2 regions of the uncultured Pseudoxanthomonas sp. genome follow, and region 2 is predicted to be linked to the other one. Evidence: riboswitches for the same ligand, from Rfam matches in the RefSeq annotation. Region 2 holds a riboswitch; the other holds the start of a gene.

Region 1 (14,316 bases), on a different contig from region 2:
TCGCGTCGCGTGTTTCCGGCGTCCACAGGCCCAGTTTCTTCAGCTCGTCCACCAGGTAGCGGTTGACCTGCAGGAAGTCGCCCGACAGCGTCTCGCGCTTGAACAGGTTGGACACCTGCGGCTCCACGCATTCGTAGCAGCCGGCGATCGAGGCGATGGTGGCGGTCGGCGCGATCGCGATCAGCAGCGAGTTGCGCAGGCCGTGCTCCTTGATGCGCGCGCGCAGCGCGTCCCAGCGTTCCGCGTTCTCCGGAACCACGTTCCAGGCATCGAACTGCAGCTCGCCGTTGGCGGCGCGGGTATCGGCGAAGGATGGATGGCGGCCGCGCTCCTGCGCCAGTTCCACCGACGTTTCCAGCGCGTGGAAGTAGATGGTCTCGGCGATCTTCGCCGACAGCGCGCGCGCCTCGGCGCTGTCGAACGGCAGGCGCAGCTTGAAGAACACGTCCTGCAGGCCCATGCAGCCCAGGCCTACCGGGCGCCAGCGCAGGTTGCCGCGGCGCGCGGTCTCGATCGGATAGAAGTTCAGGTCGATCACGCGGTCCAGCTGGCGCACGGCCAGGCGCACGGTCTCGGCCAGCTTGTCGAAATCGAACCAGGTGCGGCCGGTCTCGGGATCGCTATCGAAATGGCGCCCCAGGTTGATTGATCCCAAATTGCACACGGCGGTCTCTTCCGCCGAGGTGACCTCGAGGATCTCGGTGCACAGGTTCGACAGGTGGATGACGTTGCCCGCACGCAGGGTCTGGTTGCTGGCGGCGTTGCACTTGTCCTTGAAGGTCATCCAGCCGTTGCCGGTCTCGGCCAGCGTGCGCATCATCCGGCCGTACAGCTTGCGGGCGGACGTGGTCTTCATCGCCTTGCCCTGCGCTTCGGCCTGCGTATACGCCAGCTCGAAGGCGGCGCCGTACAGGTCGGTCAGTTCCGGCACCACGCGCGGATCGAACAGCGACCATTCCTGGTCGGCCTCGACGCGCTTCATGAAGAGGTCCGGCACCCAGTTGGCCAGGTTAAGGTTGTGGGTGCGGCGGGCTTCGTCGCCGGTGTTGTCGCGCAGTTCGAGGAAGTCCTCGATGTCCGCGTGCCAGGTTTCCAGGTATACGCAGGCCGCGCCCTTGCGCTTGCCGCCCTGGTTGACCGCCGCGACCGAGGAATCCAGCGTCTTCAGCCACGGCACGATGCCGTTGCTGTGGCCGTTGGTGGACTTGATCAGCGAGCCGCGCGAACGCACGCGCGTATAGCTCACGCCGATGCCGCCGCTGAACTTGCTCAGCTGGGCGATGTCACCGTACTTGGCGTAGATGGATTCCAGCGTGTCCTGCGGCGAGTCCAGCAGGAAGCACGACGACAGCTGCTCGTGCGTCGTGCCGCTGTTGAACAGCGTCGGCGAGCTGGGCAGGTAGTCCAGGTTGCCCATGCGGCGGTACAGCGCCAGCGCTTCCGGCACGTCCTCGCTCAGCGCGCATGCGATGCGCAGGAAGAACTGCTGCGGCGTCTCGATGACCTTGCGCGTGTGCGGGTGGCGCAGCAGGTAGCGGTCGTACAGCGTGCGCAGGCCGAAGTAGTCGAAGTGCAGGTCGAGCGACGCGTCCAGCGCGTCGTTGAGCTTGCGCGCATTGGTCTGCACGAAGTTCAGCAGGCGGTCGTTGATCAGGCCGACCTCGTGGCCACGCGTCACCGACTGCGAGAATGCATGGATCTCCTGGCCGGTCACTTCCTTGGCGATGTAGGCGGCCAGCAGGCGCGCGGCCAGTCGGCTGTATTCGGGTTCTTCGCCGGTCAGCAGCGCGGCGGTGCGGATCGACAGTTCGTCCAGTTCGCGCGTGCTGGCGCCGTCGTACAGGCCGGAGATGGTGCGCGTGGCCACGCGCATCGGATCGATGGCGTGCAGGCCTTCGCAGTTGCGCTGTACGGCGCGCACGATCTTGTTGAGATCCACCGGCTCGCGGCCGCCGTTGCGCTTGGTCACGCTCATCGCGGTGGCGGTGGGCGGCGGGGTCAGCGAGAACGCGTCCTTCTGGGACGGAGTGGTGCCGGCGTCGGCGACGGCGCTGTCGGTCTGGGTCACGAGATTCCTCCATGCGTGGTGCACGCGGCGGCCCGTCCCTCGCGGGGCTGCGCAAGGCCGGATGGAGGATCACAGTGGGAAAGCGGCGTCGCAGGAGACGCGACCGCGCAGACGGACTGCGGGCGCCCTGCTTCGCCAGCCCTCTCCCCCCGGAGATTCCGCGGCCGGCACCGCGCGGTGTGCATCGCGCGGCTGTCGGCAGGTCTTCGGACTCATGGGCGCGAAGGGCGAGCCTTCTTCCTACGTCCGCCGCTTCCCGAGGCATGGGGCCTCAGTGCTGTGTGGCGGGTTCGTTCCCAATTACCGCTGCGGGGCAGTGCCGGAGTGGCGCGAACGCGTCACCGGCTTCCCGTTTTAATCCCGTGGCTTGCGACCACCGGAACCGACGGCCACAAGATAGTGGGGGTATACAGAAGCGTCAACACCAAATGTTGTGTGGAACAGCAGACCTTGGCGGGGCGCGGGTTTCACGGTTCCGAGCGTCGGATACGCCGACGGGCACCTGCCTCTGCGGAGCGCGAAATCACCAACTCCCCGATGCACGCCGGCCGCGCCTGTTCCGGGATGGCGACCACACGTGAGCCGCTGACGATGCCTTCGAACGCGATCATCGCTTGATCGGGTTCTGCAACACCCGCTACGCGAGGCACCAGCCTATGGCGGCGAGCGAAATCCCTGACAGACGAGCAGCTATCCGTCTTTTCCTCAAGCAGGAAGCTCACCGAGACAATCCCATCCCTGTCGCGACCCGCTAGGTGCACGGATACTTCTTCGACCTCCTTCGCGCTGCGGTTCGGTGGAATATCGAAGATCCGTCCGGCGCCGAAACGGCGCGTGCTGACCGCCTTCCTGTCCAGATCCGCATACCTGCCCAAGTCGCCGAGCGTGAGGTCCGGCGCCAGTCCTAGGCTCAGAAGCTCTTCCGCCAGTGCCGAGTTCGCTTTCCCGGGCTTAGGTCCCGTTTCCGCAGCGTCGGCCGAGCAGGTCAGGGCTGCCAGGAACAGGAAGCGTGGGATGCGATAGGCCATTCTCATACCTTCAAAGGATGGTGCGCTTTGCACGCGTTTCCGCAAGCTTTCCGCACTCAGCCGCGCAGCGCCGCGATCGACGCGTCCTGCGCCTGCGCGTACAGGGCGAACGGGTCGTGGATCTTCGCGCCGAGTGCGGTTTCGAACGCGTCCTGGTTGGCATGCGCGTCGTACGCGCGTTGTTCACCGCCGCCGAGGTTGGACTGGAAGATGCCCGCCGCGCTGACCGGCAGGAAGTCTTCGTAGATGATCGGATCGACGACGGCATGACCGGCATCGACCAGAGCGTCGGGCGTCATCGCCGCGCGCTCGGCCGCCGGCAATGCGGCGCCCGTGTCGGTCAGGCGGTAACGGAAGTAGCCCAGGCCTTCGCGGCGCAGCGTGGTCTCGTCATCCGGGAACGCCGCGAACGCCGCCGCCAGCCGCTGCGGATAGTCGGCCGACGTGTTGCCGGCGCCGCCCGCCTGGCGCACCTGCGCGAGCAGGCGGTCGTACAACTCGCGGCCGGCCGGGGTCAGCGCCAGGCCGCGCTGCTCGATCTCGCCGAAGCGCGCGCTGTGGCTGCCGGGCACGAGCGTGCCGGTGGCGTCGGGGAAGGCGACTTCCTCTTCCAGCGCCTTGAAGCTGGTCTGGCGCAGCAGGATCGGCACGGCACGGCGCGGCGGACCCTCGATCAGGGCCTTGGCCTGGATGCCGCGTTCCAGCATCGCGGCCTGCGCGGCGTCGATGTCCAGCGTGCGCGGGGTGAGGTGGTTGATGTGCGGGCCGCGGAAGCTGACCACGTCGGCCACCAGGCGGTGCAGGCCGTGCAGCGCGCGGTAGGTCTCCAGCGAGACGGTCGCATCGCCATGCCAGCGGAAGGTTTCCAGCACTTCGGCGACGAAGCGCTGCGCATCGGTGTCGTCCAGTCCGCCGTCCTGTTCGGCTTGCGCGACCAGCGCGCGCGCGTCGGCGGTGAAGATGTCGCGGCGGGCCAGGATCGCTTCGGCCTCGGCGCGCAGCGCGGCGTCGGCGATCAGCTCCAGCCGCAGCAGCGAGGTGAAGATGCGGAACGGGTTGGCGGCCAGCGCCTCTTCCGTCAGCGGGCGGAACGCGGTCGCGTGCACCGGCACCCCGGCCACGGTCAGGTCGTAGTAACCCACCGGGTGCATGCCCATCAGCGCGAACACGCGCCCGAGCATCGCCAGCTCGGCCGGCGTCCCGACGCGGATCGCGCCGTGGCGCTCCAGGTCCAGGCGTCCGGTCTCGCTGGTGCGCTGCAGCCGCTCGGCCAGCGCAGGATCGCGTTGCAGCGTGTCGGCATTGATGTCGCCGACCAGCGTGATCAGGTCGCCATACAGCGGCACCTCGGCGCGGTACATGTCGGACATGGCCTGGGCGAACAGGCCGCGGATGCGGTCGGGCGAAACGAAGGCGGTCATGGGATTCTGCGTGCGGGCGGCGTGGGGCCGCCGGGGGCGCGTATTGTCGCCGCCCGCGCCCGCCCGGGCCACTCTCAGTGCCCCTGGCGAACCTTTTTCCCGCTTCCCGGGAGGTATCCGGGCGGGCCGAACAGCGTCATGGCGACCTGCCTGATGCCACGCGTACGGCGCAGGTCGCGGGCCAGCTTCACCCAGGCATGGAACGCGATCTTCACCGGGTTGTAGCTGTGTACCGGCTCCACCAGGCCGTAGCGGATCGGCACGCCGGGACGTTCCTCGCGACAGGTGCCGAACAACCGGTCGAACACGATCAGCACGCCGCCGTAGTTGCAGTCCAGGTATTCCGGATTGCTGGCGTGGTGCACGCGATGGTGCGACGGCGTGTTGAAGACGAACTCGATGGCGCGCGGCAGGCGCGGCACCAACTCGGTGTGCAGCCAGTACTGGTACAGCAGGTTCAGTGCCAGCGCGCCGACCACGTACGGCACCGGAAAGCCCAGCCAGACCAGGGGGCCGAAGAACACCGCCGCGCCGGTGAGCTTGCTGGTCCAGCCGAGGCGGTAGGCGGTGGACAGGTTGTACTGCTCGGCCGAGTGGTGCACCGAATGGTTCAGCCAGAACCATCGCACGCGGTGGTCGGCACGGTGCATCGCGTAGTAGCAGAGCTCCTGGCCGAGGAAGAGCGCGATCCAGTGCCACGCCTGGTCCATCGCGATCGTGGTCACGCGGAACTCCCGGATCGCGAACAGCAGCACGCCGACGATGCCGCCCTGGATCACCAAGCCCGTCAGGGCGCGGCCCACGGCATCGCCGAAGGACGCCCAATATCCCTTCCAGTCGTAGCGCACACCTCGCCGCGCGAGCCACGCGGCTTCCATCGCCGCGATCAGCGCGAACACCAGTAGCGGCAGTCCGACGAAGACGCGCATGCGGTCCATGGCGCGGCCCTACCGCCCGCGCCGTTCGGCGAGCTTCTCGCCCGCTGCGCGCATTTCGTCGGGCGAAAGCTTGCCGTCGCCGTTCGCATCCAGGGTATCGAAGCGCTTGGCGATGCGCGGCAGCTTGGCGTCGGCCTCGGCCTTGTCGATCAGGCCGTCGCCGTTGGCATCGGCGGCTTTGAGGCGTTCCTGCAGCGTGGCTTTCTGTTCGTCGGTCAGGGTGCGCTGCTGCGCGTGGGCCGGCGCCACCAGCGAGAACACCGACAGGGCGGTGGCGAAGGGAAGCAGGATGGTTCGGGACATGGCGTTCTCCAGGACGTGAAGGAAGGTGCAGGCGCGACGGGTGGGAGGGCGTCCATGCGGCATAGGGGGTGCCTGCCGTCGCGCCTGCAGAAAGGTGTGGTCGTCAGTGGCCGCGCGGGCAGGCGATGGTCTCGCCGCTGGCGTTGGTGCAGGTGCCCGTGTGCGACACGGTGCCGCCGGATACCGTGGTGCTGCCGGTGTAGCTGTTGCCGTTCGCGCCGGTGGCGGTGGTGTTGCGTGCGCCGGTCACGTTGCCGTCCGCATCGCGGCTGATGCCGCCGGTGGTGCTGGCGGTGCCGCCGTTGGGTCCGTTCGCGTAGGCGCTGCCCTGGCGGCCGGCACTCCCATCGGCATTGCGGTAGGCGCTGCGGTCGTAGCCGGCACTACCGCCGTTGGCACCGCTGATGGCGCCGCTGCGTGCGGCAGTGGCATTGCCCTGGCCGTCGGCCTGCCAGCTGCGCTGGCGCTGGCTGTCGAAGCGCGCATTGCTGCGCTCGACTGCGACATTGCCGCCTTGTGCGGTGCGCTGCACGGCACGGCTGCGCTCGCGGGCTTCGGCATGGTCGGCGAACAGGGTGCTGGCGCACAGGGCGAAGGTGGCGGCGATCAGGAGCGGGGTCTTGCTCATGGTGGAATCCTCGTTGGGGTGCGGGATGGCCGCATGGGGAAACAGCGGCAGGGCCACGGTAGGGCGGGCAACGCGGGAAGGTGTGTCGCGGTTGACAGCAGATGTGTCTGCCGGCCGCGCTCGAAACATCTGCTTACAAACAGGCCGTCGGCGGGGTTTGCCGGGCGTCGCGGCGGCGGGCGATAGTGGCTCCATGGAAGACGCCCTGCCCCGTGTGCTGCTGGTCGACGATGACGTGCGTTTGCGCGAGCTGCTGCAGCGCTACCTGCAATCGCAGGGCTTCGACGTGCGCGGCGCCGGCGACGGCGCACAGATGCGGCAGGCACTGGATCGCGGCCACTTCGACCTGATCGTGCTCGACCTGATGCTGCCCGGCGAAAACGGCCTGGAGCTGTGCCGCCGCCTGCGCGGCCAGGGCGACGCGACGCCGATCGTGATGCTGACGGCGAAGGGCGATGAGATCGATCGCATCGTCGGGCTCGAAATCGGCGCCGACGACTATGTGCCCAAGCCGGTGAACCCGCGCGAGCTGCTGGCGCGCATCCGTTCGGTGCTGCGACGTACGCGTCCGGTGCCCGGTGCACCGCAGGCCGACGGCGGCGAGGTGGTGTTCGGGCCTTTCACGCTCGACCTGGGCCGGCGCGAACTCACCCGCGACGGTGTGCTGCTGCGCCTGACCAGCGGCGAGTTCGCGGTGTTGTCGGTGCTGCTGCGGCATCCGCGCCAGCCGCTCAGCCGCGACCGCCTGATGAGCCTGGCGCGCGGCCGCGAGCACGAGGCGTTCGAACGCAGCATGGACGTGACCATCGCGCGCCTGCGCCGCCTGCTGGAAAACGATCCTCGCCAGCCGCGCCTGATCCAGACGGTGTGGGGCGTGGGCTATGTGTTCGTGCCGCCGGAGGCCACGCCATGAGGTCGCCATTGCCCCGCAGTGTGTTCGGCCAACTGGCGCTGGTGATCACCCTGGTGCTGATCGGTGCGGGCGTGCTGGCGGTCCTGCTCGGCCGCGAGCTCGCCACGCGGCCTGCCGCCGACCAGTTGCTGCGCGCGATGCAGGGCTTCGCCGAGGTGGTCGAAGCACTCGACCAACACCAGCCGCATGCGCGCACGGTCGCGCAGCTGCGGGCGGCCGGGCTGGAGGTGCGCAGCACGCCGCCCGCCGATGCCCGGCCGCGCTTCGCCCCCTTGCTGCGCGAACTGCGCGAGCAGGCCGTCGGCACGCTGGGCGACGGTCGCGAACTGCGGATGGACGCCGGCCGCGGCTTGCGCGTCATCTGGCTGAAACCCGCCACGCGCGAACCGCTGTGGGTGTCGTTCGCGTACGACCGCCCCGGTACCGGCATGCGCCGCTTCTCGGTGCTGATGCTGGTGGGCTGCGTGGTGCTGGTCTGGCTGGCCGCGGCGTACTTCGCCCGTCGGCTCGTACAACCGCTACGCCAGCTCGCCGCGGCCGCGCCGGCCATCGTGCGGGGCGATGCACCGCCGCCGGTCCATGCACGAGGCCCGCGCGAGGTCGCGGACCTGGCGCAGGCGCTGGGTGACGCCAGCCGCGACGTGCGCGCGGCGGCGGAAGAGCGCGCACTGCTGCTGGCCGGCATCTCGCACGACCTGCGCACGCCGCTGACGCGCCTGCAGTTCGCCCTGGAGATGGTGCCGGACACCGATCCGGAACTGACCCGCAGCATGCATCGCGACATCGCCGAGATGGACGCCATCCTCGGCCAGTTCATCGCGTTCGCGCGCGATGGCCGCGACGAGGGCAGCGAGACCGTCGACCTCGCCGCGATCTGTCGGCATGCGGTTGCCGCAGCGTCGAAAGCATGGCGCGTCGACCTGCCCGAGCACGCCCTGCTGCCCGGCAAGCCGATGGCGCTGCTGCGCGCGGTCGAGAACCTGCTGGTCAACGCCGAGCGGCATGGCGCGTTGCCGTTGTCGCTGCAGCTGTGGGCAGAAGGACTGGCCTGGGTGGTCGAGGTGGCCGATGGCGGCCCCGGCCTCTCCGCCGAAGCGGCCGAGCGCGCGCGCCAGCCTTTCGTCCACGACCAGGCGGGCGGCGGCAGCGGCCTGGGCCTGCCGATCGTCGACCGCGTGGCGCGCCAGCACGGCGGCGAACTGCGCCTGCTGCCGAATACCCCCCACGGCCTGCGCGCCCAGCTGGTGCTGCGCGCGGGTTGAACCGGACGTCCCCACGAGGTGATGCGATGAAGACGCTGTTCCGTACCGGCCTGCTGGCCTGTGCCTTGTTCGCCGTGCTGCCGCTGGCCGCGCAGACCTTCCGTGAGCGCCTGCAGGAGATGCGCGATGCGTCGCGCCAGCCCGCAGCGCGTGCGCCGACGCTGCCGGCCGGCGCACGCGCCGTCCGCGATGTGTCCTACGGCAACGATCCGCGCCAACGCTACGACGTCTACCTTCCCGCGCAACCGCAACGCGCGCCGGTGATCCTGTTCGTCCACGGCGGCGGCTGGGCCAACGGCAACAAGGACAACCCGGGCGTGGTCGAGAACAAGGCGGCGTACTGGTTGCCGAAAGGCTATGTGCTGGTCTCGATCAACTACCGCATGCGTCCCGATACCGCGCCGCTGGATCAGGCGCGCGATGTGGCGCGCGCGCTGGCCGACGTGCAGAAGCGCGCGCCGTCATGGAACGCCGATCCGGCGAACGTGATGCTGATGGGCCACTCGGCCGGCGCGCACCTCGCCGCACTGGTGGGTGCGTCGTCCACGCTGTGGCGCGACGCGGGGGCCGCCCGTCCGCGCGGTGTGGTCTCGCTCGACAGCGGCGCGCTCGACGTGCCGCTGACGATGAAGAAGCCCCCACTGCCGCGCATCTATGATGCAGCGTTCGGCCGAAATCCGGCCGACTGGATCGCCGCCTCGCCTTACCACCAGCTCACGCGCGACGCGGTGCCGATGCTGTTCGTCTGCTCGTCGCGGCGGCAGGACGCATGCCCGCAGGGGCGCGCGATGGCGAAGAAGGGGAAGGCGCTGGGCGTGGCGATGGAGGTGCTGCCGGAGGATCTCTCGCATGGCGAGGTGAATCGCAATCTCGGGTTGCCGACCGACTACACGAACACCGTTGACGCGTTCGTACGGCGTCATCTGCAGTAGTGCTCGGCGTGGGAGCGACGTAAGTCGCGATGGGGCTTTACCGATCGCCGATCGCGACTTACGTCGCTCCCACAAGAACCTGAGGCCGCGCTTCCCCCTCGCGCCGGTCCTCGTCCCTGTGGTGGTGGAGAGTGGAAAAGCCGTCAGCGAATGATCCGCACTGCACCTAGCGCCTCCTGCAACCGCGCACGCGCCATCGCTTCGTCGAAGGGCGGCGTCGCAGGCGGGTCGTAGACCTCTGGGCGGGTGCCGGCGACCAGCAGGTCGATGGCGATGCAGCGCTCGTTGCGCACCGACCGATAGGCATCGACCGACTGGTAATGGCTCATCGCAGCGTCGCTGGCACGGAAGTGACGGAATGCCTGGCCGTCGATGCGTACCTCATCGGGCGGTTCGGTGGTCGCGCCTTCCGGCGGGTCCAGGCAGGTGACGAGGGCGTGGCTGTCGGTGCTGGTGCCGATGCGCAATTCGGCGGCGGTGATCTTGTCCGATCCGTCCAGCACCAGCGCGACCAGCGGTTCGCCGCGCACGTCGGGGGCGGCGAAGGTCTTCCAGTCGCCGTTGGACAGATAGTCGCGGGTGAAGTCGCGGCGCAGCGCGAAGCCAGGCGTGGGCGCAAGCGCAATGCCGATGTCGTCGTCGGAGAACTGGAACTGTGGCGCTTCACGTCCCGTCACCGGCGGCGCCGGATCGGCGATCTCGGCCGCGGTCCGCGTTGCAGCATCAACCTCTTCCTGCTTCGGCGCATGGTCGCAGCCGACGAGGAGTGCGCCGGCAACGACGGCAAACAAGGGAATACGGACGATGGGTTTCATGGGAGATCTCCTCCGCAATGCTCGCGCCGAGTCTGGCAACTCGTGCGTGAAACCGGTGCCTGCGCTTCAGCCAACCAGCAAAGGCAAGGCCTGCGCTGCGGTCGCCCGCCAGACGAGGTCCACCTCCGTGGACAGCGCCGTCGGTTCCGGATTGATCTCCACCACGGTCGCGCCGTGGCGTCGCGCCAGTGCGGGCAGGCCGGCCGCGGGATACACCAGGCCCGACGTCCCTACCACCAGCATCAACGTGCAACGCTCGGCGGCATCCACCGCCGATGCCCACGCGTCGTCCGGCAAGGCTTCGCCGAACCACACCACGCCCGGTCGGATGCGGTCGCCGCACGCCGTGCAGCGCATCGGCTCGACACGCTGCACGCCTTCCATGTAGTCGTCGAGCATCGTGTGCGCATGGCTGCAGGCGAAGCAGCGCAGGGCGAACAGGCTGCCATGCACATGTGCCTCGACGACGCTGCCGGCGCGTTCGTGCAGGTCGTCAACGTTCTGGGTGACCAGCGACAGCGGCACGCGTTGCGCCAACTCCGCCAGTGCGCGATGGCCGGCATTCGGTTGCGCATGGCGTACGAGCTGCATGCGCCAGCGGTACCAGCCCCAGACCAGGGCGGGATCCTCGCGCCAGGCCTCGGCCGTCGCCAGCCGCATCGGATCGAAGCGCGACCACAGGCTGTCGTGCGTGCCGCGGAAGGTGGGGATGCCGCTCTCGGCCGACATACCCGCGCCGGTCAGCACGCAGAGCCGGCCACCCACGTTGATCGTCCTCTGCAGCGTGGAGGCGATCGCGGTCGGCACGGCGTCCATGGCTCAGGCCTTGTGCGGCGTGGCCAGGTATTCGGCGCTCTGCATCTCGATCAGGCGCGAGGCGGTGCGCTCGAACGCGCCCTGCAGGCGGGTGCCGGAGTACAACGCCGTGGGCGCTTCCGCGGCGGTGCAGACCAGGTTGACGTGGCGGTCGTACAGCTCGTCGATCAGGTTCACGAAGCGGCGCGCGGCATCCTCGTTCAGCGCATCGAAGCGCGGGATGCCGCCCAGCAGCACGGTGTTGAATTCGTGCGCCACCTCGATGTAGTCCGCCGTACCGCGTGGGCCTTCGCACAGTGCGGAAAAATCGAACCACGCGATGCTCTTGCCGCGCCCCCGCACCGGGATCTTGCGACTATCGATCTCGATGTTGCCGCCGTGCGCCGCCTCGCCGCCGCTGAGTTCGCGCCAGCGCATCGCCAGCCAGTCGTCGGCGGCACCGTCCAGCGGCGTGCGGTAGACGGGCGAGCGCGTCAGCGCGCGCAGGCGGTAATCCTCCTGCCCGTCGGAGCGCAGCACCGCGCAGTGCTGTTGCAGCAGTTCGATGGCCTGCAGGAAGCCCGCGCGTTGCAGGCCGTCCTTGTACAGGTTCTGCGGCGCGGTGTTGGAGGTTGTCACCAGCGTGATGCCCTCGGCGAACATGCGATCCAGCAGCCGCGCCAGCAGCATCGCATCGCCGATGTCGGTGACGAAGAACTCGTCCAGCACCAGTACGCGCAGCTTGCCGCGCACCTCGCGCACGATCTTCGCCAAAGGGTCGCTTTCGCCGGCATGCAGGCGCAGTCGCTCGTGCACGCCGCGCATGAAGCGGTGGAAGTGCGTGCGGTACTTGCCGCCACCCTCGCCGTGCGCCTTGTTCTGCGAGACCGAATATGTCGGCAGCGGCAGGCTGTTGTAGAACAGGTCGACCAGGAAGGTCTTGCCGCGGCCCACTTCGCCCCAGTAGTACAGGCCCTTCACCGGCTCCGGCGCCTTGCCGAACAATCGACCGAACAGGCCGGGCGCGCCGTCGTCGGCGAGCAGCGCGGTGTGGATGCGGTCCAGCTCGGCCAGCGCAGGATGCTGCGCGGGGTCGTCCTGCCACTGGCCCTGCGCCGCGCCGCGCGCATACACCTGCGAAGGCGCCGCGGCCATGTTTCCGGCGTCGTCCGTCGTCACGCCGGCACGTAGCCTTTCATCGCGTGCTTGATGGCACCGCGCAGGTCCATCAGCTTGCGGTGGAAGAAGTGGCTGGTTTCCGGCATGCGGATCAGCTCCGGTGGCTGCTTCAGGGTATCGATCCAGTCGTAGACCGCCTGCGGCTCGACGATCTCGTCCTCTTCGCCCTGGATCACCAACCACGGACAGGTCGGCGGCACGATCGCATCGAAATCCCACCGGCCGGCGGGCGGCGCGATCGAGACCAGTGCGTCCGGCTGCAGCGCGTCCGTCGCGCGCAGCGACACGTACGCGCCGAAGCTGAAACCGGCCAGCCACAACTGCGTGCCCGGCCGCTGTTCGCGCACCCAGTCCACCACCGCGCGCAGGTCGTCCCTTTCACCGTCGCCATGGTCGAAGAATCCGGCCGAAGCGCCGGTGCCGCGGAAATTGAAGCGCACCGACACCGCGCCGAGTTCGCGCAGGCTGCGCGCGGCCATCACCACCACCTTGTTGTGCATGGTGCCGCCCTCCGTGGGCAGCGGGTGGCAGACCACGGCAGTGATGGGCGCAACGGGCTCGCCCTCCTCGGGCCAGTCGACATGGGCTTCCAGTGGCCCTTCAGGGCCTTCCAGGGTGATCGCGCCGGAGGTGGTGGGGAATGCGGGGTTGGTCATGCCGCCATGATAAGCCTTGCGTGTGCAAGGGGATGTCGCTTCCCCGCGGTCGGTCATTCCGGCGTGAACCGCCGTCGGCGATCGGACACCGACGGAATGAGGGGGGATCGCGCGTGCTACCAAGGTCCCGCAGCGCCCCGCGCAGCGCTGTGCGATCCTGCCGTCCCCACGTCGCGCCCGCTGCACCATGGCATTCGATGCCTTCGCCCTGATCCTGGCCCTGCTCGCCCTCGGCATGGTGTTCGCGCGCCTGCGCGTGTTCCCCGTGAATGCCGCCGACGTCCTCAACCGCGTGGTGCTGTACGTCTGCCTGCCCGCCGCCGTACTGATCTACGTGCCTCGCCTTCAGGTCGATGTGTCCGTGCTTGGCGTGGTGGCCACGCCGTGGATCCTGACGATCGCCACCCTGGCGCTGGTGGCCCTGGCGACGCGCGCGTTCGGATTCCGCCGCGACGAGCACGCCGTGCTGCTGCTGTGCGTGGCGCTGTGCAACAGCAGCTTCATCGGCTACCCGATGGTGCGCGCATTGCTGGGCGAACACGCGCTGCCGTACGCAGTGGTGTACGACCAGTTCGGCACCTTCGTGCTGCTCTCCACTTTCGGGCTTTACGTGCTGGCGCGTTACGGCGGCGACGCGCCGCCTACCCCGCGCGAGATCGGGCTGCGCATCGTGAAGTTCCCTCCGGTCTGGGCCCTGCTGGTCGCGCTGACGCTGATGCCGGCGCAGCCGCCGGCATGGATCGGCGCGGCGCTGAGGAATCTCGCTGATGCGATGTTGCCGCTGGTGATGTTGGCGGTCGGCCTGACCATCCAGCTGAAACTGCCGCGCGACGAAGTGAAGCCACTTGCCGTCGGCCTGCTGCTGCGGCTGCTGGTGATGCCTGCGCTCGCGCTGCCGCTGTCGCTCGCCTTCGGCATGTCGGGCGAGATGCTGCAGGCGAACGTGCTGGAGTCGGCCATGCCGCCGATGATCACCGCCGCCGCGCTGGCGATCTCACACCAACTCGCGCCGCGACTGGCCGCCGCGATGGTGGGCTACGGCATCCTGCTGTCGCTGGTGACGCTGCCGATGTGGGCGTGGGTGGTGGGACAGCTGGCGGCATAGGGGAGGTCGGGACCATGGCTATCGTCCGCGGGGAGGCGGGGTCCAGCGATGTCAGGCCACGGCACTCAGAGACGCTGCTTTCCGCGCGCGCAGCGATCACGGACAAGAGCGGGGCTGTCGGGAGGAGGGCGCAGCGCTGGCGTCCGGTACGGAGTTCATGCGAACGTGACCGCGGTTCCCGACAGGAGTGGGCGATGCGCACGAGAACAAGGCTGGCTTTGTGGCTGGGAATGATGGCGTCGGTGGTAGCGGCATCGCCCACCATCGCGCAGG
Region 2 (14,316 bases):
ACGGCGGCGATGGGACGCAGCAACAGCGAGGTCACGAGGGCGCCCGGCAGCAGCGCCACGACCAGCGTGCCGGCACCGGCGAGCCAGCGGAGGCTGTCGGGGATGTGCTGGAGCACGAACAGGTGCACGAAGTAGGTGATCAGCCAGCCGAAGAAGGACAGCACCGTGAGTACCAGCATCATCGGTACGCCGGACAGTCCAAGCTTCGCCAACATGCCCGCGACCACGCTGGGTTCGGCAGTGTCGCCGTCGGTCGTCAGCCAGCCATCCACGGCGTCGATGTCCACCATGCCGGTGGCGGCGAGCAACCAGTACACCGTGCAGAAAGCGAGCAGCACGCTGTACACCAGCGTGGGAAAGGTCAAGACGGTGTTCAGGAACTCATTCATCGTGGCTCCCCCTGTTTCAGCGCTTGCGCGCGGACGAAGTGATGCGTTTGCGGGCGCGGTCCAGCACGGCCTGTGCAGGATCCCCGGCGGCCTTCGTGCGCTTGCCCGGTCCGCTCGATCCACTCCCCTGGACCGGCGCGCGGCGTTGCTTCATGCGTGCTGCCGACGCGAACGCAGGTTCCGGGTACAGCGCGTCGCCCGGCTGGCGCTTCGCCACCGTGGCCTGCGCGCGCTGCAGGCTGTTGGAGGCGCGCAGGATGTCGAGCTGGTGCTTGAGGCGACGCAGGCGGCCTTCGAGCTGCTCGACGACATGCTGGAACTGGCGCTCCTGCGCGGCCAGCTCGTGACCCTCCTCCAGCCGCTGGCTGCGTTGCGCCTGCAGGCGGACCACGTCGTCCGCCGCCGCGCGCGCCTGCGTCGTGCGCCCTTGCCGCAACGCCGATTCCACCTTGGCCTCGGTCTCGCCGATGCGCGTGGCCAGCGCAGCCTGGTGTTGCTCGTTCGCCACGCGGCGCGCCTTCGCGGCGGCGTGCTCGCCGCGCGCGCCATGCAGGGCGTCGTCGACGGCGCGGATTTCCTCGTCCAGCAGCCGTTCGGCGCGGTCGCCCATCACCGCGCCGGCCAGGCCTTCCATGCCTTCCTGGATGCGCTTGAACAGGGTTTTCAGCGTATCGGGCATCAGGCCTTCTTCCTGGCGGCGGGACGCAGGAACGGGCGATAGGCCTCGGTCGCGCTGATCGCGTTCTCGGCGAGCGTCTCGATCTCGAACATCACGTTGGCCAGGCTGGAATGCGTGTCCAGCGCGCCGAACATGGTGTAGCCCGCCACGCCGCCGATGCGCTGCATGCCGATGGTGGAAAGCGGAAGCAGCACATGCGTGCTGAGCACGTGCGCATTGAACGCCGCCACATCGGTGACGTCCTCCACCGGCCACAGATAGGCTTCGACCAGGATCTGCTCGCCCCCCACCGCGAGGAACACCGACAGGTCGCCGTACTCGTGCATCACCAGGTGCAGGCTGGGTTCGGCGCCTTCGATGGTCTCCAGGGTGATCAGGCCATCGCGCACGGTGCTGGCCTGCTGCAGTGCGTGGCGGATCGCTGCCACGGTCCATCCCGCTTCCGCCGGTTGGGTCGGCAGGTAGGGAATGCCGGACTCCCGCTCGGCCTCCCGCATCGATTTCTCGATGGATGCCAGTTCCTCGGCGTACTCCGGGCGGATCCACACGTCCTTCTTGACCAGCCCCTGCTCGCGCATGCGTTCGCGGTAGTTGCGGACGTGCAGCGTGGATGCCTTTATGGCGGTGTGCGAGGCTGTCATGAAATGATGTTTATTGATTACATGTAATGATGTCAAGCGGCGGTGCGTCACGGTCCGGTTGTGGTCACGCAGGATGTCCCGGCAAGATGACCGGGCGGTGGCGGCTGTCGTCTGCGTGTAACAGGCGGCGCGCAGAATGCGCCCTGCAACGAGGCATCTCTCTCCTCCCGCGTTGCACCGGAGCCTGGCGGAAGCCGGGCTTCGTGCTGTCCGGGCCACGCATGATGCGTGGCATGCTGGTCGCCATGAGGATTCCACCATGCCGTTCCGCTATCTGCTCCCGCTGCTGATGGCCGTCGCCCCGCTACCGTCTGCCATGGCCGGCGATACGCCGGGAAAGCCCCTCGTCATCGGCCACCGCGGTGCCAGTGCGCTCCTGCCGGAGCACACGCTGGCCGCGTACGAGCGTGCGATCGCCGATGGCGCCGACTACATCGAGCCGGACCTGGTCGCCACGCGTGACGGCGTGCTGGTGGCACGCCACGAGAACGAGATCGGCGGCACGACCGATGTCGCGCAGCGGCCGGAGTTCGCGTCGCGCAGGCGCATGCAGGTCATCGATGGCGAGACGTTCGAGGGATGGTTCACCGAAGACTTCACCCTGGCCGAGCTGAAGACGCTGCGTGCGCGCGAGCGCCTGCCCGCGTTGCGCGGCACGGCGCACGACGGCCGCTACGAGATCGCGACGCTGGACGAGATCATCGTGCTGGCGTCGGAGCACTCGCTGCGTAGCCGACGCACCATCGGCCTGATTCCGGAGATCAAGCATCCCAGCCACTTCCGGCGCATCGGCCTGCCGATGGAGGAGCGCCTGCTGGACGCGCTGGCGGCGCACGCCCACACGCGCGCCGCGCCCGTGGTGATCCAGTCGTTCGAGCAGGACAACCTGCGCGCATTGCGTGCGCGCCTGGGACCGTCGCAGGGGAACATCCGCCTGTTGCAGCTGTTGGGCGCGCCGGACGCGCAGCCCGGCGATGCACTGGCGGCGGGCAAGCCGACCCGCTACGCGGACCTGATGACGCCCGCAGGTTTGAAGGACATCGCACGCTACGCGGACATCATCGGACCCTGGGCACGTCTGCTGATCCCGGTGACCGAGGAGGGTGCGCTGGGCGTGCCGACGGCGTTGATGACGGATGCCCGTAGCGCAGGCCTGCAGGTGTGGCCCTACACCTTCCGTCCGGAAAACCAGTTCCTGCCGGCGACACTGCGCCATGGCGACGAGCCGCGCACGCGCAGTGAAGCGGGCTCCATCGCCGAGATCCGGGCCTACCTCGCGCTGGGGATCGGTGGTTTCTTCACCGACGATCCGGCGCTGGGGCGTCGAGCGGTCGACGCCCGCTGAGCCGTCTCAGACGCGGCCGAACACGAGGCTGGCGTTGGTGCCGCCGAAACCGAAGCTGTTCGACATCACCGTATCGAGCTTCGCCTCTCGGCTCGCCTGCACGATGGGGAAAGCCGCCGCGCCTTCGTCCAGTGTCTCGATGTTGGCGGAGCCCGCGATGAAGCCGTCGCGCATCATCAGCAGGCAGTAGATTGCTTCGTGCACGCTGGCCGCGCCCAGCGAATGGCCGGACAGCGCCTTGGTGGACGAGATCGGCGGCAGGGCGTCGCCGAGCGCGGCGCGGATCGCGTCGAGTTCGATCACGTCGCCCAGCGGCGTCGAGGTGCCATGCGTGTTGAGGTAGTCCAGCGGCTTGGTGACGCCTTCCAGTGCCATCTGCATGCAGCGCACCGCGCCTTCGCCGGATGGCGCGACCATGTCGGCGCCGTCGGAGGTCACGCCGTAGCCGAGCAGTTCGGCATGGATGCACGCGCCGCGTTTGACCGCGTGGTCATAGTCTTCGAGCACCAGCATGCCGCCGCCACCGGCGATGACGAAGCCGTCGCGGTCCGCGTCGTACGGACGAGAGGCGTGGGTCGGGTCGTCGTTGCGCTTGCTCGACAGCGCGCCCATCGCGTCGAACATCATCGTCAGGGCCCAGTGCAGTTCCTCGCCGCCGCCGGCGAAGACGATGTCCTGGCGGCCGGCGCGGATCAGGTCCGCCGCCGCGCCGATGCAGTGCGCGGAGGTCGCGCAGGCCGCAGAGATCGAATAGCTCACGCCCTTGATCTTGAACGCGGTGGCCAGCGTCGCCGATACCGTCGAGCACATCGTGCGCGGGACCATGTACGGGCCGACCTTGCGGATGCCGCGTGCGCGCAGCAGGTCGGCCGCTTCGATCTGCCATTCGGCCGAGCCGCCGCCGGAGCCGGCGATCAGGCCGGTGCGCGGCTGGCTGACCAAGGCCTCGTCCAGGCCGGCATCGGCGATCGCATCGCGCAGCGCGATGTGCGCGAACGCGGCCGCGTCGCCCATGAAGCGCTTCTGCTTGCGGTCGATCTGCGCATCGAGGTCGATCTCGGGCGCGCCGCCGACCTGGCTGCGGAAACCGAGCTCGGCGTACTGCGGGATATGGCGGATGCCGGAGCGGCCCTCGCGCAATGCGGCCGACACGGTGTCCGCGTCGTTGCCCAGGCAGGAGGTGATGCCCAGGCCGGTGATGACGACACGGCGCATCAGAAGCTCTCCGTCGACGTGAACAGGCCCACGCGCAGATCGCGCGCAGTGTAGATCTCGCGGCCGTCGACCAGCATGCGGCCATCGGCCACCGCCAGCACCAGCTTGCGGTTGACCACGCGGCTGATGTCGATCTCGTAGCTCACGCGTTTGGCGGTGGGGAGCACCTGGCCGGTGAACTTCACTTCGCCGGAACCCAGTGCGCGGCCGCGGCCGGGCGCGCCGATCCACGTCAGGAAGAAGCCGGTCAGCTGCCACATCGCATCCAGGCCCAGGCAGCCAGGCATCACCGGATCGCCGAGGAAGTGGCACTGGAAGAACCACAGGTCCGGATGGATATCGAGTTCGGCTCGCACCATGCCCTTGCCATGCGTGCCGCCATCCTGGCGGATCTCGGTGATGCGGTCGAACATCAGCATCGGGTCGTTCGGGAGGCGGCCGCTCTCGGGGCCGAACAGTTCACCGCGCGCGCTGGCCAGCAGCTGGTCGCGCGAGAAGGAAGCGGGGGCGTTCATTGCATCGTCCGTTCTGCGAAGCGCAAATAATGCACACATGTGCATACGCTTGTCTTGATGCAAATCAACCGGGTTTTTCCATACGCCGCCGTACCATCCGCGCAACGCAATTGCGGCAAGGGTTTCGCGCACATTGTCCGCATCTCCACACGCGACCGTATCGTTTCCGCGCGCATCCATGCGATCGCGTACGGCGGCCGATATCATCGCGTGATGCGCAAGATCATCCACATCGACATGGACGCGTTCTACGCGTCGGTGGAACAGCGCGACGATCCGTCGCTGCGCGGGCGGCCGGTGGTGGTGGCGTGGCGCGGCGAGCGCTCGGTGGTGTGCGCGGCGTCCTACGAAGCGCGCGTGTTCGGCGTGCGCTCGGCGATGCCGGCAGTACGCGCGGAACGCCTGTGCCCGCAGGCAGTGTTCGTGCCGCCCGATTTCGTTCGCTACAAGGCGGTGTCGCGGCAGGTGCGCGAGATCTTCTTCCGCCATACCGACCTGGTCGAACCGCTCTCGCTGGACGAAGCCTATCTCGACGTCACCGCGCCGAAGACCGACCTGCCGACCGCCACTGCCGTGGCCGAGACCATCCGCGCGCAGATCCGCGAAGAAACGCGGCTCACCGCGTCGGCCGGCGTGGCGCCGAACAAGTTCCTCGCCAAGATCGCGTCGGACTGGCGCAAGCCGGACGGACAGTTCGTGCTGCGGCCACATCAGGTGGAAGCCTTCCTGACGCCGTTGCCGGTGGAACGCATCCCCGGAGTGGGCAAGGTGATGCAGGGCAAGCTCAATGCCGACGGCATCCGTACCGTCGGCGATCTGCGTGCGTACACGCAGCATGAACTGGAAGCACGCTACGGCAGTTTCGGTGGCGGCCTGTACCGGCGTGCGCGCGGCATCGACGAGCGCCCGGTCGAGCCCGACCAGCCGGTGCAGTCGATCTCCTCCGAAGACACCTTCGCCACCGACCTGCTGTTGTCGGAACTGGAGCCGCACATCGTCCGCATCGCGGAAAAAGCGTGGCAGGCCAGCCGCAAGACCGAGCGCGTGGGCCGGACCGTGGTGCTGAAGCTGAAGACGTCCCAGTTCCGCATCCTCACCCGCAGTTTCACGCCGGAGGCGCCGCCGGCGTCGGAACAGGAGTTCATCGACATCGCGATGGCCCTGCGCGAGCGCGTGGACCTGCCTGCCGCGACGCGCTACCGGCTGGTGGGCGTAGGCCTGTCGGGTTTCCGCGACCGCGACGAGGTCGCCACGCAGCCAGGGCTGTTCGACACCGTCGCTTGATGCCGGTCACGGGGTGCTTGTGCACGCGGCGGCTGCCCGTTGGCAGTCCCTGCGCGCGTCTGCCAGCACGTCGCGCGCGTCGGCGATAGTCTCGGCGTCGTTGGCCTGAGGGGAGGCGGAAGATGGACGCGATTCGACAGGGTTCTGCGGCCGAGCTGTGGCAGGCGCTGGTGCGTGAGGCGTGTTCGCGCTGCGGACAGGCGCTGGACGAGGCGCAGGAGAGCTATCTGGTCTTCGTGCTGCTGCGGCACCAGCGCGACGGACACCTGCTGGCGCGCACACAGGCGCTGGAATGGCTGGACGCGCAGCTGCGCGTCGGCAGCGCACGCAGCGATGCCCTGCGCGATGTAGGCGACCGCTGCCTGCTGATCGCGGGCCTGTTTCCCGCGCTGGCGCAGCGGCGCCGCGTGAGCGTGGAGTACTTCGTCGACCTCGGTCGTGGCGCCTACCAGGGGGTGGCCGACAGCGGGCGCAGCGCCTATGCGGACCTGTTCACGCAATTGGCATCCACGTATCACCAGCTCGTGCACACGCTGCGGGCGGTACGTGGCGACGGCAGCATTCCCGTGTACGGACACCGCACCGGGCCTCTGCACTGAACGCGCCGGTGACCCGCGGAGGCGGGCCACCGGAAGCGACGTCACTCCTGCGGTTGGTAACGCAGGCTGAGACCATAGGTGCGGCCTGCCTGGTTGTACCAGGCGACCGTTTCGTACTCGCGGTCGAACACGTTGCCCACCTTCGCCTGCAGCGTCCATGCCGGCGCCATGGCGTACTCCAGGCGCAGGTCCAGCGTGCTGTAGCCGCCCAGGCGGACGGTGTTGGCCAGGTTGTCGTAGCGCTCACCCGCGGCGTTGAACGTCACGCCGGTGCGGAACGCGCCGAACGCGCGGTCCACGTCGATGCGCGCGGTGTTGCGCGGACGGCGTGCCAGCAGGTTGTCATGGTTGAAGCCGGCCGAACGGTTACGCGGATCGGTGTGGCTCAGCTGCGTGGCGATGTCGAAGCCTGCGACCGCGATGTCGACGGTGAACTCCGCGCCGCGGATGCGGGCTTCGTCGATGTTGTTGGGCAGAAAGATCGCCGCGTCGTAGGAGATCAGCTGGTCCACCTTGTTCTGGTAGACGTTGAACGTCCAGTTCCAGGTGTCCGCGTACTGCGCGATGCCGAGGTTGACGCTCTCGGACTCTTCCGGCTTCAGGTCCGGGTTGCCGAAGAACGGATAGTACAGGTCGTTGAAGCTCGGTGCCTTGAAGCCGGTGGCCACGCTGGCGGTCAGCTTCAGGCCGTTGCCGAACCCGAACCCGTAGCCCAGGCTGCCGGTGGTGTGGTTGCCGAACTGCTCGTTGTCGTCGTTGCGGACGCTGGCCTGCAGCTGGTGCGCGCCGAAGCGGCCCTGGTATTCGACGAAGCCGGCGAGGTTGTCGCGCTGGGTGGCGTCGAAGGCGGTGGCGCTTTCGATCTTGTCGTCCTGCCAGTCAATGCCAGCGGTCAGCAGTTGGTTGGTGGCCACGGTGAAGTCGCCCTGCGCCGATGCCACGTAGCGACGCGTCTCGAAGTAGCCGGACGGCACATCGTCATGGAAGTCGTCGGACTTGTCGTCGTTGCGGCCCAGGCTCAGCAGCAGGTTGACCTTGTCGCTAGGCGCGTAGCGCAGCTTGGTGCCCAACACCTGCTGCACGGTTTCGGACCGGTTGGTGAAGCTGCCGTCGAACTCGCTCTCACCGTCGGCGCGCAGCGCGTTGGCTTCCAGCGTCAGCGTGTCGGTGAACGCGTAACCGCCGCGCAGGCTGGCCGAGGTGTTGCGGTAGCCGTCACGGTCGGGTTCGTCGGCGAAGCAGCCGGCACCGAACGGGTTTGCGGCATCCCCGCTGGTGCCGCGGCAGGCGTTGAAGCCGTCGGTGCGCGTATACGCAACGTCGGCACCGAACCAGCCGCGGCCGATGCCGCCGCCGATACCGGCGCTGGCTTCACGCGTGCTGTCGCTGCCCACGCCGATGCGGACGTTCGGCCGTACCTTGCCGGTGTTGCGGCGGGTGAACACCTGGATCACGCCGCCGATGGCCTCGGAGCCCCACAGGCTCGAGCGCGGGCCGCGCACGATCTCGACGCGATCAATCTGGTCGATCGGCAGGTCCTGCAGCGCGGGCAGGCCGGCGGTCGCCGAACCCATGCGCACGCCGTCCACGAGCACCAGCACGTGGTCGGATTCGGCACCGCGCAGATTGAGCGTGGTGATCTTGCCCGCGCCGCCCTGGTTGGCGATCGAGATGCCGGCGCGTCCCTGCAGCAGCTCGCCCAGCGAGCGCGCCTGGCTGCGCTGGATCGCCTCGCGGCCGATCACCTGCGCCGGGACCAGGCTGTCTTCGACGGACACCTCGGTGCGCGTGCCGGAGACGACGATCTCGTCGAGGTTGGTGGCGTCCTGCGCCTGCGCGGCGAGTGGCAGCGCCATCGCGACCGCGAAGGCCAGCAGGGAAGGGGAGGAAAGGGTACGGCTCTGCATCGGAACAACTCCATCGCGCGCCCCGCGCGCATTGTCGGCGTGGAGTCGCGATGACGGAGAGGGAACGTTGCGGACAGCGCGGCAGACGAGCGGCGGCGCGGCACGCCACGACGCCCTCCGCATCGCAACCAGTGGACTTCCAGGCCGGTCTCCGGGCTTGCGAAGGCGTGCGCGATGCACGCTGCCGGGGCGCCTTCCCATGCGTTGGACGCACAGTGGCCGATGCCGAGGCTGTCTTCGCCTACCGTTGCGGGGGCAGCGCCGGAATGCCGCTTGCGCGGGGCACCGGCTTCCCGTTTCAACCCGTGGCAGGAATGCCTGGGTCACCTGAAAGCGCGCGCATTATACGGGAAGCGTCCGCCCGCCACGTAGAGCGGAGCTTGCTCCGCTGCTTTTCGCCAACGGACGGTCTGGCGTCGAGCAAGCTCGACGCTACGACAGGAAGACCCGCGAGGGTTGCTTTCAGGAGGCGCATAGAGCCGAGCGTGCTCCGCTGCTTCTTTGCGTCGCAGGCAGGTGGCGTGCAGGATCCGAGATGACGCGAATTGTCGCGGTCAGTCGTCGCCGCGCGAATCGAACAGGTTCAGCGACGGACCCGCGTCTTCCTCGCGCTCGGTGTGCGTGGTCGTCACCGGGCCGGCGGCGGGACGACCGCGTGGCGGTGGCAGCAGGGCGGCGGCCGCATCGTAGGCCACCAGCAGTTCCGCGCGGCGGTCTTCGGGCAATTGCTGCCAGTGGCAGTCCAGCAGGGCGCCTTCCAGCGCGTAGAGCAGGTTGAGGCTGGGTCGGAAACCCGCACGCTTCACCCGGATGAAGGCTTCCACCGCGCCGACCGACTCCAGGTCCTCCTGCGTGCGCAGGCCGACCTGGCGAAGCCAGGCGGCGGACTTGGGGCCGATGTTGCGCAGCTTGGTGCCTGTCATGTCAGCGAGTCCACGAAAATGGCGGCGATGCGTTCCATGCCCGCCTGGTCGTCGGCATCGAAGCGCGCCAGGCGGGGACTGTCCAGATCGAGCACGCCGACCAGTTCGTCCCCTTTCACCAGCGGTACCACCAGTTCCGAGCGCGATGCGGAATCGCAGGCGATGTGGCCCGGAAAGGCCTCGACATCGTCCACGCGCTGGGTCTGGCGGGTGCGTGCGGCGGCTCCGCAGACCCCCTTGTCCAACGGGATCCGCACGCAGGCTGGTAGTCCCTGAAACGGACCGACCACCAATTCCCGGCCATCGAAGAAATAGAAGCCCGCCCAGTTGAAGTCGGGCAGGGCGTGGTACAGCAGCGCGGCGAGGTTGGCGGCGTTGGCGATCCGGTCCGGTTCGCCGGCCAACAGGGCGCGGGCCTGGTCGGCCAGCTGTGCGTATTGTTCCGGCTTGCTGCCGGTGAGCGTCTGGGAGGCGAATGACATGCCGTCGATTCTACTCCCGGCCTCTCGCGGTGGACCGATATGATGCATTCCATCGGCAACCCTGACGGGGACACGGGTGGGCATGAACGCGGGCGATGATGAAGCCGGGTGGCGCGGCCACGGGGTGACCCGGCTGGAGGCGTTCGTGGATGCGGCCTTCGCGTTCGCGGTGACCCTGCTGGTCATCTCCGTGGACCGCATCCCGGACAGCATCGGAGCGCTGCAGCAGGCGCTGAAGAACGTGCCGGCCTTCGCCGCCAGTTTCGCGATGGTGGCGATGTTCTGGTACGCGCACGTGCGCTGGAGCCGTCGCTACCGCCTCGGCACGGTGCCGGCCACGCTGCTCAGCTTGCTTCTCGTGTTCCTGGTGCTGGTCTACGTGTATCCGCTGCGGCTGCTGCTGGGCACCTTCTTCGCGTGGATCACCGGCGGCTGGCTGCCGATGCCGCTGACCGATGCCAATGGCGCGCGCCCGCTCGCCTTCATGTTCACCTTCTACGGACTCGCGTTCGCGTCGATGTCGGCCTGCATCGGCGGCCTGTACGTGCTGGCCTGGCGTGCACGCACGCGGCTGGGTCTGGATGGCGAGGCCGCCGCGAACGCCGCTGGCGAAATCGCCTCGCATGCGTACTTCGTCGGCGTGGGTCTGCTGTCGGTACTGATCGCCTGCCTGCTGGGCGAGCACGCGCGCTCCTGGCAGGTCGCCATGGCGGGCAGCGTCTACTTCCTCCTGTCGTTCACCGGCATCGTCCACGTGGGGGGGCAGCGCTGGGGCAAACGCCGCTGGCCCGAGCGCGTGGAGGGCTAGGCGAATGGACCGGCTGTTCGTCACCGGTACCGACACGGGCGTGGGCAAGACCGTTGCCAGCGCCGCGTTGTTGCATGCGTTCCGTGCGCGCGGCCGGCGTGCCGTGGGCATGAAGCCGGTCGCCAGCGGCTGCGAGGCCACGCCGGACGGCTGGCGCAACGAGGATGCACTCGCGTTGCAGGCCGCCAGCGATCCCGTGCCGCCCTACGAGGATGTGAACCGCTATGCGCTGCCTGCGCCGCTCGCGCCGGAGATCGCCGCGCGCGACGCCGGCGTGGACGTGCAGCTGGGCGTTCTGGTGTCCGCGTTCGAGCGCCTGCATCCGCTGGCCGACGTGGTGCTTGTCGAAGGCGTCGGTGGTTGGGCCGCACCGCTGACGGGCACGCTGGACCAACGCCACCTGGTACAGGAATTGCGCCTGCCGGTGGTGCTCGTAGTGGGCATGCGCCTGGGCTGCATCAACCATGCACGGCTCAGTGCGCGCGCGATCCAGGACGACGGCGCGCGCCTGGTGGGCTGGATCGCCAACGAAGTCGATCCGGAGATGGCGCGCCGCGACGAAAACTTCGCCCTGCTGTCCGCGCGCATGCCGGTGCCGTGCTGGGGACGCTTGCCGCATGCGCCGCAAATCGACGCCGGCACGCTCAGCCGGCACATCGCGCTTCCTTTCTAGGCGCGGGGCCGAAAAATAAAAAACCCGGCAGCGTGGGGGCTACCGGGTCGGCTGCGCGGAGGGAGGGGACCCGCGCAATAAAGGGTGGACGCGAACGTCCGGGGCGGGTCTTACTTGCCCTTGGCGGCCTTGGTCGCCTTGGCCACGGAGGCCTGGACGTTGTCGGTCGCGGTTTCGAACTGGGTCTTCACCAGCTGGCCGAAGGCTTCACCGGTCTTCAGGCTCAGGCCGAACATTTCCTGGCTGGCGGCGACCATGCGCTCGGCGTTGTCCTTGGCGACCTGCAGGCCCTTCGGCCACAGATTCTTGTAACCGTCCAGGTCGCGGGTCTCGGCGAGCTCGCCGAAGAACGAGGTGGTGGCGTCGATGTTCTTTTCGAACGTCTTCAGCTGCACGCCGAACACGGTCTCGGCGCTTTCCAGCGCCAGGCGGTTGGCGCGCGATGCGGCCGCGGCGAACTGGTGCGTGAACTGGCTGAAGCTTTCGTTGAATTGGGTGTTCATGGCGTGCTCCTGAAAGGGGATTCCCATCTGTTGCGACGCAGCATAGCTGCGTCCATGCTGCAGTGCAATAATAGCCGTATGGAAATCCGACGAACGGTCAGGAGCCGTTAAAAATCAAACGCTTGTAGGGACTGGTATGAAACCGGTTCCACGCCTCAGTCGCCGGTGTAGCGGCTGCCGGAGGTGCAGGTTTCATGCACCACGATGGCGCTCAGTAGCGGAAGCACCGGCTTGGCCTCGCGCCAGATCCATGCCGCCAGCTGTTCGCTGGTCGGATTTTCCAGACCCGGAATGTCGTTGAGGTAATGGTGGTCGAGCCGGTCGTAGATCGGCTTGAAGGCGGCCTTCACGTCGGCGAAGTCCATCACCCAGCCGGCCTGCGGATCGACCGGGCCGGACAGGTGCACTTCGATGCGGAACGAATGGCCGTGCAGGCGCGCGCACTTGTGGCCTTCCGGCACGTGAGGAAGCCGGTGAGCGGCTTCGATGGTGAAGACCTTGAAGATGTCCATGCGGCGTTTCCGGAAACGGGGAAACGCGCGGCACGGATCGTGTGCCGCGCGTCGGGTTCGACTCAGCGGGCGGGACGCGACTGACCCTGGCGGGCACCGCCGTTGCGGCCACCGTCGCGGCGGGGGCCGCTGCTGTGCTTCTTCGGTCCTGCGTGGGCGTGGCGCGGTGCTTCGCTGTGCGGGCGACGCGCATGCTTCTGCGGGCCGTTGCGACGCGGCGTACGCTCGCCGGCCGGCTGTTCGGCCTTGCCCGGTGCGCTGTTGCCCCAGCGGATCGGGGTCTGCGGCTCGAAGCCCGGCACGTCGCGCAGGTCCACATCGCGGCCCAGCATGCGCACGATGGCGCGCAGGTACTTGGCTTCGTCCTGGGCGACGAGCGAAATCGCCTCGCCCGTCGATCCGTTGCGGCCGGTGCGGCCGATGCGGTGCACGTAGTCCTCGGCCACCATCGGCAGGTCGAAGTTGATCACCTGCGGCAGCTGGTCGATGTCGATGCCGCGCGCCGCGATATCGGTGGCGACCAGCACGTTGATGCGGCCGGCCTTGAAGTCGCTGAGCGCGCGCTGGCGGGCGCCCTGCGACTTGTTGCCGTGGATCGCCGCCGTCTTGATGCCGCTCTTGTCCAGGAACATCGCCAGCTTGTCGCTGCCGTGCTTGGTGCGGGCGAACACCAGCGTCTGCAGCCGGCTATCCTTGGCCAGCAGGTGCAGCAGCAGGTCGCGCTTGCGGCTGCCATCGACGGGATGCACGCGGTGGGTGATGGTCTCGGCCACCGTGTTCTTCGGCGTGACCTGGATCTGCTTCGGGTCGTGCATGAACTCCAGCGCCAGTTCGCGGATCGGCTCGGCGAAGGTGGCGGAGAACAGCATGGTCTGGCGGTTCTGCTTGGGCAGCTTGGCCAGGATGCGCTTGATCGACGGCAGGAAGCCCATGTCGAGCATGCGGTCGGCTTCATCCAGTACCAGCACCTCGATGCCCGACAGATCCACGCTGCGGCGCTCGAGGTGGTCGATCAGGCGGCCCGGGCAGGCGATCACGAGATCCACGCCACGGCGCAGCGCGTCGAGCTGGTTGCCCATGCCGACGCCACCGTAGATCGTGGTGCTGGGAATGCGCAGGTACTTGCCGTAGCCACGCAGGCTGTCGTGCACCTGCACGGCGAGCTCGCGGGTGGGGGTCAGCACGAGGGCGCGCGGCTTGCGCGGGCCGCGGGCGGCGACTTCCTGCGGGGTGGTGGCGAGGTACTGGATCAGCGGCAGGCCGAACGCAGCGGTCTTGCCGGTGCCGGTCTGGGCGCCGGCCAGCAGGTCATGGCCAGCCAGGGCCAGCGGGATGGCCTGTTCCTGGATAGGCGTGGGCTGGGTGTAGCCCTGTTCGTCGAGGGCGCGCAGCAGGGCGGGCGCAAGGCCCAGGTGTTCAAACGTCATTGTCGAAGCTCCAAAGCCGGCCGGCCGGACACGCACGCCACGCCGGCACAGCGATGTGCGGCAGCGAAAGACGCGCGGAATGCGGCAAGACCGTGACTCGAAGCGTTCCCTGAAACCGCGCTGCGAGAAGGGGTGCGGAGGCGCCAAAAACGGCGGATCCGAGCTTGCGCAACGAAAGAAGTCGGAGCGGGGCGGGCGCGGGAACTCGCGGGGAATTCCCTGCGCCGGCGGACCATCGGGGAAACGAACGGCCGCAGGCAAGCGGCGCGCACTGTACCCGAATCCGGGGCTGAATGGGGGAACGGAGGCTGAAACCCGCGTCTGCGACCGATTGTCGCACGGCCGGAAACCTTGATTTGTCAGGCGTATCATCCCCCGGGAAGACCGAGAAGCCGCCGCCATGAGCCTTCGCAT

Evidence for each region. Region 2 has a riboswitch for cobalamin ahead of btuB (TonB-dependent vitamin B12 receptor). Riboswitches for the same ligand answer to the same signal wherever they lie in the genome.
Region 1: it holds a riboswitch for cobalamin, as region 2 does, so the genes downstream of both, Q0907_RS11765 (ribonucleoside-diphosphate reductase subunit alpha) here and btuB (TonB-dependent vitamin B12 receptor) in region 2, are expected to answer to the same signal.

What each region holds. Positions count from the first base shown of each region.
Region 1 covers NZ_CANMLQ010000004.1:163,393-177,708, forward strand. The annotation lists gene Q0907_RS11765 (ribonucleoside-diphosphate reductase subunit alpha) at 1-1,975, opposite strand, end outside; cobalamin riboswitch at 2,248-2,470, opposite strand; gene Q0907_RS11770 (hypothetical protein) at 2,536-3,096, opposite strand; gene Q0907_RS11775 (VOC family protein) at 3,153-4,517, opposite strand; gene Q0907_RS11780 (sterol desaturase family protein) at 4,592-5,455, opposite strand; partial or broken gene Q0907_RS11785 (hypothetical protein) at 5,510-5,626, opposite strand; gene Q0907_RS11790 (hypothetical protein) at 5,862-6,386, opposite strand; gene ompR (two-component system response regulator OmpR) at 6,580-7,299, shown strand; gene Q0907_RS11800 (ATP-binding protein) at 7,296-8,561, shown strand; gene Q0907_RS11805 (alpha/beta hydrolase) at 8,588-9,493, shown strand; gene Q0907_RS11810 (hypothetical protein) at 9,637-10,308, opposite strand; gene Q0907_RS11815 (NAD-dependent deacylase) at 10,375-11,124, opposite strand; gene zapE (cell division protein ZapE) at 11,128-12,258, opposite strand; gene Q0907_RS11825 (CocE/NonD family hydrolase) at 12,279-12,938, opposite strand; gene Q0907_RS11830 (AEC family transporter) at 13,126-14,043, shown strand; gene Q0907_RS11835 (hypothetical protein) at 14,238-14,316, shown strand, end outside.
Region 2 covers NZ_CANMLQ010000005.1:268,691-283,006, forward strand. The annotation lists gene Q0907_RS13920 (hypothetical protein) at 1-389, opposite strand, end outside; gene Q0907_RS13925 (PspA/IM30 family protein) at 406-1,068, opposite strand; gene Q0907_RS13930 (DUF2170 family protein) at 1,068-1,709, opposite strand; gene Q0907_RS13935 (glycerophosphodiester phosphodiesterase) at 1,969-3,054, shown strand; gene fabB (beta-ketoacyl-ACP synthase I) at 3,061-4,269, opposite strand; gene fabA (3-hydroxyacyl-[acyl-carrier-protein] dehydratase FabA) at 4,269-4,784, opposite strand; gene dinB (DNA polymerase IV) at 4,998-6,068, shown strand; gene Q0907_RS13955 (hypothetical protein) at 6,191-6,667, shown strand; gene btuB (TonB-dependent vitamin B12 receptor) at 6,709-8,574, opposite strand; cobalamin riboswitch at 8,699-8,920, opposite strand; gene Q0907_RS13965 (TfoX/Sxy family protein) at 9,129-9,497, opposite strand; gene Q0907_RS13970 (GAF domain-containing protein) at 9,494-9,979, opposite strand; gene Q0907_RS13975 (TMEM175 family protein) at 10,062-10,787, shown strand; gene bioD (dethiobiotin synthase) at 10,792-11,460, shown strand; gene Q0907_RS13985 (phasin family protein) at 11,571-11,963, opposite strand; gene queD (6-carboxytetrahydropterin synthase QueD) at 12,119-12,475, opposite strand; gene Q0907_RS13995 (DEAD/DEAH box helicase) at 12,538-13,902, opposite strand; gene Q0907_RS14000 (helix-turn-helix domain-containing protein) at 14,303-14,316, shown strand, end outside.